DNA from 2 places in the Shewanella sp. SM32 genome. Region 1 is predicted to be linked to the other one. Evidence: predicted binding sites of a transcription regulator. Region 1 holds the regulator's gene; the other holds the start of a gene.
The links. Region 1 encodes ArgR, which controls arginine synthesis, uptake and breakdown. Its sites were predicted from a motif close to ANTGAATANNTATTCANT; they were not measured.
Positions count from the first base shown of each region.

Region 2: argC (N-acetyl-gamma-glutamyl-phosphate reductase) is a predicted target of ArgR. The motif match lies at 2,473-2,490, and genes of this name have one in related genera.

Region 1 covers NZ_JAKKRO010000043.1:21,742-26,170, forward strand. The annotation lists gene L5M10_RS16270 (Dyp-type peroxidase) at 1-344, shown strand, start outside; gene L5M10_RS16275 (LysR family transcriptional regulator) at 417-1,319, opposite strand; gene L5M10_RS16280 (NAD(P)-dependent oxidoreductase) at 1,426-2,058, shown strand; gene argR (transcriptional regulator ArgR) at 2,206-2,676, opposite strand; gene mdh (malate dehydrogenase) at 2,971-3,906, shown strand; gene L5M10_RS16295 (thiol-disulfide oxidoreductase DCC family protein) at 4,010-4,408, opposite strand.
Region 2 covers NZ_JAKKRO010000034.1:4,051-8,479, reverse strand. The annotation lists gene L5M10_RS14260 (ornithine carbamoyltransferase) at 1-433, opposite strand, end outside; gene argB (acetylglutamate kinase) at 446-1,228, opposite strand; gene argC (N-acetyl-gamma-glutamyl-phosphate reductase) at 1,260-2,240, opposite strand; gene ppc (phosphoenolpyruvate carboxylase) at 3,125-4,429, shown strand, end outside.

The sequences.
Region 1 (4,429 bases):
AAAAACAAGAGGATATTATCGGCCGTACTAAGCAAGATAATATCGAGTATGAATCTGAAGATAAGCCACTGACCAGCCATATCAAGCGCGTTAATCTTAAAGATGCCGATGGTAAGTCAATGGAGATCCTGCGTCAGAGTATGCCCTATGGTTCGCTGAAGGAGCAGGGATTAATGTTTATCTCTAACTGCCGCACGCCAGAACATTTTGAAAAGATGCTGCATAGCATGATGTTTGGTGATGGCGAAGGCAATCATGATCACTTGATGCATTTTACTAAGGCGATGACTGGTTCATCTTTCTTTGCCCCCGCACTGGATTTTATGCTGCAGTTCGACGAATAAGCTTTCTATAATCAAGCCGGATTAGCATCAATCGAGACGCACTTAAGCTAACGCCTAAGTGCGTTTTTTATGCTAATGCGCGGGAACCCATTTTTTGATATCGAGCTGCCATTGCAGGGCGGTGAAATCGATAAAAGCGCGCACTAGATTTTGCTGATAACTGCGGGACAAATATACCGCCCACAAGGTTTGGCCTGGTGTCGTAAATTCGGGTAGGACTTCTTTGAGTTGACCACTGGCAAGGTATTGGTTAGCTAAGTCACAGGGTAAACGCACTATGCCATGTCCACGTAGCGCCGCACTGACCAACACTCCCATATCGTTAGCCCTAAGATTCCCTGTAACTTTGACGTGCTCGGCTTGCAGTTCTTTTAGAAAAGGCCAGTTTTGTTGCGCTGAGTGTATGAGGCAGTTGTGGGCCAGCAGATCAATGGGTTCGAGGAGTGGCGTTGCGCTATCAAGATAGCTCGGCGCCGCGCAAAGTACTGCATCTATGGTCATCAAACGCCGAGCTATGAGATTCTCATCGGGCTGCTCGGTATAACGTAGCGCCACGTCGACTCTCTCATCTACCAATTGCGCAAAACTGTCCGACATCACCAGCTGAATGTTGACCTTAGGATGAATTTTAATAAAGCGATCGACGACATCAAACAGACTGTGCTGCCCAAGGCCAATAGGCGTAGCGATACGAATACTGCCTACCAGTTCACTGTTATGGCTGTGGGCACGGCTCTCCATGGCCGCAACTTCACTTAAGATCCGCTGGCAAAATTGTAGTGCTTCCTCACCCTGCAAAGTCAAGCTGGCGCTGCGCGTGGTGCGGTGTAATAAGCGTAAACTCAACCACTGCTCCACTTCTTGAATATGACGGGAAACCTGCAGGCGGCTGAGGTCTAAATGTTCGGCAGCTTTGGTAAAGCTACCACAGTTTGCGACTTCGACGAAACTGCGTATTGCGGCAATTTTATCCACATTAGTATCCTATATTGAAACAATCATGCTCAATTATTGATGTTTATTAGGTGAAAAACTGCAAGTAAACTGGTTCCAATGTAAATCATCTGAGTGAGACAATGAAATGAAAATCGCAATTTTAGGTGCAACGGGTTGGATCGGTGGTGCAATTTTAAAAGAAGCACAGAGTCGTGGACATCAAGTGACAGCGTTAGTGCGTGATCCAAGCAAGTTATCCGTGGCTGATGTGGCAGTACGTGCCGTGGATTTAGAGCAGCCATTGGTCGCCGATACCTTTGCTGGCGTAGATGTCGTGATTGCCGCCGTTGGTGGCCGCGCCCAACAAAATCATGGTCTAGTGGCGAGTACGGTTCAGCATTTACTGGATGTGCTGCCTAACGCTAACGTGCCACGTTTATTGTGGGTCGGTGGTGCTGGGAGTTTAGAAGTGGCGCCGGGTGTGACGCTGGTCTCTAGCCCAGATTTCCCCGCAGTATATAAAGATGAGGCGTTAGCTCAGGGTGAAGCCTTGAAGGTATTCCGTGCGGCGCAAACGGCAATCAATTGGACCTTTGTGAGCCCAGCTGCTGAGATTTATCCCGGTGAGAGTGAAAGCCCGTACCGTCTTGGTGGCGACAGCTTCTTTACCGATGCTAATGGTCAAAGCCGTATCTCTGTAACTGATTACGCAAAAGCCATGGTAGATGAAGCCGAAAAGGGCGCTCACCCAAACCAGCGCATCAGTGTGGCTTACTGATATCGTTATAGTTGAGTTAGATATTGTGAGTTAGATATTGTGCTGGAATGTGTAACGTAATCGGGACAATGGCCAAATAACCAGCGCGGTATTGCACTTCAAAATGTACAGATAAAATAGAACAGGTCAGCTCACTGACCTGTTTTTTTATTCTGCGTAATTGAATAAAGATTTGATGGTTTCTAAGGTATCGGCGATATCTTGGATGCTCGATGGGCAAATAAAGATAGTGTCGTCACCGGCAATCGTACCCAAAATGCCTTCTGGTTTACCGATAGAATCCAATAAACGGGCAATCAGCTGCGCGGCACCTGGGCTAGTTCGCACGACGATCATAGCTTGGTTGTGATCGACGTCGAGTACCAAATTCTTCAGTGGGCTACCCGCGGTGGGTACGCCTAATTCGGCTGGTAAGCAATACACCATCTCTTGCTTAGCGTTGCGAGTCCGCACTGCGCCGAACTTGCTGAGCATGCGTGACACTTTTGATTGGTTAATATTACCAAAGCCTTCAGCTTGCAAGGCGGTGACGATTTCACTCTGAGAGCCAAAGCGCTCTTCTTTTAAAATCGACTTAAAAATTCTAACAAGGTCATCCTGATTCTTGGTCGTTTGCATAATATTATTATTCGTTATTCAAAAAAACAGGCCCATTTTGAATATTTTTAGAAAAATTGTCAACAAATAACCAGATTGGTTGAATAAAAATTCACTAAGTCCCAGTGGTTAAGCGTTTGTAGGGGGCGTAAAAATCCCAATTTGAGTAATTGTTCTACATTGCTTTTACGTTATTCCGGAATTCTTTTGTCCCACGACTAAGGGATAATTGAAATTGTTGTGACATTCCAGTAATGTGACGCCAACGCAAATTAGATCCATGTCACACATATCCGAGAAATAACGGAGATAACTATGAAAGTTGCTGTACTTGGTGCTGCTGGTGGTATCGGCCAGGCTCTTGCCCTACTGTTAAAAACTCAATTGCCTGCGGGTTCACAATTGTCTCTATATGATATCGCACCGGTAACTCCGGGTGTTGCGGTTGACTTGAGCCACATTCCAACTGCTGTTGAAATCAAAGGTTTTGCTGGTGAAGATCCAACGCCTGCCCTCGTGGGTGCTGACGTTGTTCTAATTTCTGCTGGTGTTGCACGTAAGCCTGGTATGGATCGTTCAGATCTGTTCAATATCAATGCGGGTATCGTTCGCAACCTGATCGAAAAAGTAGCGGCAACTTGCCCTACGGCTTTGGTTGGCATTATCACTAACCCAGTCAACACGACTGTGGCTATCGCTGCAGAAGTGATGAAAAAAGCGGGTGTTTATGATAAGAACCGTCTGTTCGGTATCACGACTCTAGACGTGATCCGTTCTGAAACTTTCATCGCCGAATTAAAAGGCCTGAACGTTGCTGACGTTAAAGTGAATGTGATCGGCGGCCACAGCGGCGTGACCATTCTGCCATTACTGTCTCAAGTTGAAGGCGCGACTTTCACTGACGAAGAAGTGGCAAGTCTGACGACTCGCATCCAAAACGCGGGTACCGAAGTGGTTGAAGCTAAAGCCGGTGGCGGAAGCGCGACTCTGTCTATGGGTCAAGCGGCTTGCCGTTTCGGTCTGTCTCTGGTTCGTGGTCTGCAAGGCGAAGCTAACATAGTTGAATGCGCCTATGTTGACGGCGGCAGCGAGCATGCTGAATTCTTCGCACAACCTGTGCTGTTAGGCAAAAACGGTATTGAAAAAGTACTGCCTTACGGTGAAGTGAGTGCATTCGAAGCTAACGCTCGTGATTCTATGTTAGATACGCTGAAAGGCGATATCAAACTAGGCGTTGATTTCGTTAAATAATCTTTCGGATAATCTTTTTAGATTATGACGAATTAAAAACGGAGCCATTGAGCTCCGTTTTTTTATGCCTAGGTTTTACACTTTACTAAGCTAATTCAGTCGATCAGCGGCGCTTAGTGGGCAGTTGGCAATTATCGTCGCAGCGGGCTTTGCCCGTCAGTAAATAGGAGATGCGATATCTGTGTTTTGCAAATCTGAGATAGCACCAATCGGCCACAGTTTTAATCACGGGCAGGCGTAACAGTTGGATCCAAGCGCGTGTGCCTGTCAGTGCCCACGCTTTACAAGTGACATCTAACCCGAGTAACACTTCGCCCGTTGCGGTTTCGCCATGGAGAATGGTATTGGCATAGTCCCTATCGATATGGCTGAAACGCTCACTAAAGTCTGGTGCATTTAAATCCTCAAGCGCAATCAAGTCCTTGGGATCGCGCGCCTTCAGTTGACGCATTTCGGCGCGACATAATGGACAATTACCATCGTAAAAAATCCGCAGTTCCATCGGTATCACCTCTGATGACTT
Region 2 (4,429 bases), on a different contig from region 1:
CATCCTCAAACTGCTCTGCCAGTGTTAAAAAGTCAGCTAAGGCTTGGCAAGGATGATAAAGATCCGACAGCGCATTGATCACGGGCACTGAGCCGAACTCGGCTAATTGTTCGATAGTGGTGTGTGAATAGGTTCTCGCCACAATTGCGTCGGCCCAACATGACAGGTTAGAAGCAAAGTCAGCAACCGATTCCCGTTTTCCCAGTTCACCATTTTGCTGGTCTAGGTATAAACAGTGGCCCCCGAGCTTATTAATACCGATATCAAAGCTAACGCGTGTTCTGAGTGAGGGCTTTTCAAATAACATCACCACACTCTTGCCATCCAGCGCATGACGATACTCAGCCGGATTGGCTTTAATCGTTTTTGCCAAGGCAATTAGATCCTGTAACTGCTTCTGGGTTAAGTCTTTTATCGATAGTAAATGCTTCATAACCTACTCCACTTATGGTTGGATTTGTGTTCCTACGGCTTCACCTTTTGCTAATGCGATTAATTGGCTTGCATCACGCCACGAGGCAACTTGTACCGCCTGCCCCATCCACTGTGCGACTTCGAGCGCAGCTTCAACTTTGACCTTCATTCCTTTTTCGATCACACCTTGCTTAACAAGGTCTGCTATCTGCTTGCCATTTAAACTGTGGATGAGCTGGCCTTTACCATCGAGCACCCCAGAAACATCCGACAGTAGCACTAACTTGCCGCCCACTAATTTGGCTAAGGCCGTCGCAGCTTGATCAGCATTGACGTTAAGCATTTGGCCATCGTCCATCATGGCGATAGAGCTACAAATCGGCATCCAACCTTGGGCGAGGATAAACTTAAGATAAGTGCCATCGTTTGGCGTGACTTCGCCCACTAGGCCTAAACGCTCATCTTTAATCTTAGCCGAAACAGTATTGCCATCGGCGAGGCTCATGCCCACACTCACAATGCCAGCCTTAGTCGCTGCGCCTTGAAGAATTTTGTTCGAAGTCCCCGCAAGTGCGCCGGCAATAATCGGCATTTGCTCGGGCGGAGTCACACGCAAACCTTCTAACTTGACGGTTTCCATACCATTCGCTGCTAGCTGCTCATCCACCAGACAGCCGCCGCCATGCACCATCAACACTTGCTGACCATTGGCTAACATAGCCGCAGCCGTATCCATCAATCGCGCCATCCCCATTTCACATTGCAGCAGCGCGCCGCCCACTTTAAGCACTAATACTGAGTTGTTTGTAGACATCTTGACGACTCTCTTAAATAAGGATGAACAATTAAAGGTTAAAATGAATCTTTATGCATTGCAGCGCTTGGCTGGCAGCACCTTTCATCAAGTTATCGATGGCACTGGCTACCACTAAGTAACCGCTATTCTCATCAAACTTCCAACCTAAGTGACAGTTAGGTGTCAGCACCACATCGTCTACTTTCGGGAACTGATTGTGCTTCACGGTGACCAATGGCGCCTTGTCATACACGCTATAGGCCGCGGCCACATCGGCAGTCGTAGTACCTGGTTTTAGCTGTACGGTAATGGTCGCTAAAATGCCACGCTTAAAGTTACCAAGGTGCGGTGTAAATATCACTTCTTGGCCAAGCTGAGTGGCAATCTCGGGTTGATGTCTGTGGCCTAATACGCCGTAGGGTGTCAGGCTAACTTCACAAAAACTGGTGTGTAACTGCGCTTTACGGCCCGCACCTGTTACGCCGCTCACAGCATTGATTACCGGATAAGCCGATGTCAGTAAACTCACTAGCGGCTTTAACGCTGTCAATGATGCGGTCGGGTAACAACCTGGCACGGCAATCATCTTAGTCGCAGCGATTTCTTTAGCATTCCATTCGGCAAGGCCATACACGGCTTTGGCTAAAACTTCAGGATATTCATGCTCAAAGCCATACCACTTCGGATATTGCGCCACATCACTGAAACGATAGGCACCGCTTAAATCGAATACCGCTAACCCTTGGCTATAAAACCAAGCCGCTAAATGCAGGCTCACCGAGTGCTCAGTCGCTAACACCACGGCATCGGCTTCGACAACGATTTTTGCCTTAGCTTCATCGGACAATGGCGACAGCGTTAATGCGATATGGCTATAGCTAGGATACAAATCCGCTAAAGGCTTACCTTTATCTAAACTGTTTTCAGAAACATACAACCCTTGAATCGTCAGTTCTGCTTCTGCATGGATTAAAGCGGTCAGTTGCGCGCCTGTGTAACCACTGGCACCAATAATGGCGATATTTTTCATGTTTTTGTCTTATTAACCGAATCAAAGAAACTTAAAGAGTAGATGAATAGCTTACACGCAACCGCGCATATCTATGATGACAAGACTATCGTCGCAGGAAATCGTAATAGGTTGTTATTTTATTCACTGTCAGGCTAATACTGTACATCATGATATTCACTCTACAGGTCACAGGGGGTGACTCATCTCAACTGATGGCTAGACTACCACAAAGATCTACTTATGCAATATATGTGAATATATATTTTTAATTTATTTTCATATTTTAAGCTCAAACTGGGATATCGAAGACACGCCTCCCATTCAGCTAACTCGTTAATAACACAGTTATCCAGGGTCAACATGAGTTAAAATCAGTCCTTTTCATTAACAGCTAAGATACATGTCTGCAAAGCATAAAATAATGCACTTCATATTCACTTGCACTAATCATCAAAAAATATTGCGTGACTTCGCATTTCTATTGAATATTCTTCATCAAATACCGTGATTGGTTGCATATCGGATAAGCCAGTCGTATAAGTTATAAGTTCTGCTGTTGACCATAGCCCCAAGTGATAGGTATTGTGCTAACGGGCTATATACCCAAGCTACCTGAAGATACGAGTTTCAGAGCGCCTAGGGTGCTTCAATTCAAGGCGCATCAATGAAAGAATGTCGGCCACCTTTTAAATTGATGCAACACGGAAGTGGAGTGCCCTAGGTGCTCCGTCCCGGCGGGTTTTAACGCACTTTATGCTGCGTTGGTTATTTTTAACTTAGCCCGCTAGGCCTGCAAATAACTGCCTTGCCTAAAGTGCGTTAAACTCCCGCTGAATCCTGCATCTTCAGGTTGTTTGGGTATATACACAGCGGATTTTCATGTTTTTCTATTCGGAGTAACTATGTCAGTAACCATGGCAGACAATATGACAGATATGTATGCGTCATTAAGATCGAACGTGAGTATGTTAGGCCAAATCCTTGGCGATACTATGCGTACCCATCTTGGGGACTCTTTTCTTGAGAAGGTTGAACAGATCCGTAAGCTTGCCAAAGACTCACGCCGAGGCGATCAAGCCGCCAGAGAGCAAATGCTCGAGTTACTGACAGCTTTGCCAGACGAAGAATTAGTCCCTTTTGCAAAAGCTTTTAACCAATTTCTTAACTTAGCTAACTTATCCGAGCAATTTCATACTATCAGTCGTAATTGCGACGAACTTGTCTGCGTGCCAGACCCAGTGGAACAACTCCTAGGCCGCATGCTCAATGGTCGTGTCGACCAAGCTAAAATGCTCGACTGTCTAAAAACACTGGATATCGATCTGGTGCTAACAGCGCACCCCACTGAAATTTCCCGTCGCACCCTGATCCAAAAATACGCCGCCATTGTCGACTGCTTAACAGAGCAAGAAAACGACCAACTATCGGATAGAGAACGTCAACAGATCAATCTGCGCCTGCGCCAATTAATCGCGCAAATATGGCACACCAATGAGATCCGCCGCGAGCGCCCAACTCCAGTAGATGAGGCTCGCTGGGGATTATCCACCATTGAAGAGTCACTCTGGCATGCGGTGCCTGACTTCTTAAGACAACTTAACGATCGAGTGCAGCAACGCACAGGGCAGCAATTACCGATTGATATCGCGCCAGTGCGCTTTTCAAGCTGGATGGGCGGCGATCGCGACGGCAACCCGTTTGTTACCGCAAAAGTCACCCAAGAGGTGCTCGATCGTAACCGCCATGCTGCCGCCAGACTATTCTTAAAAGACATAGTCCTACTGGTCGGTGAACTGTCGATGGAAGAAGCCAATGATGAGTTAAAGGCTTATACCAATAACAGCTGCGAACCTTACCGCCACGTGCTGCGATCTATTCGTCAAAGACTGCGTGACACCATAGATTATTTAAATGCGCGCATCGAAGGCCACAATCCTGAAGTCGATAAGTCGAGCCTGATTTGGCAAGAAAGCGATCTCAAAGCGCCGCTAGAAATGCTCTATAAGAGTTTAACCGACTGCGGTATGCGCTTAATCGCCAACGGTTTATTGCTCGACATTCTCCGCCGTCTCGCCTGCTTTGGCATTCATATGCTCAGGCTCGACATTCGCCAAGATGCCAGCCGTCACAGCGATGTGCTCGCCGAGTTAACTCGCTATCTCGGCATGGGTGATTTCAACCATTGGGACGAGACTGAGAAGCAAGCC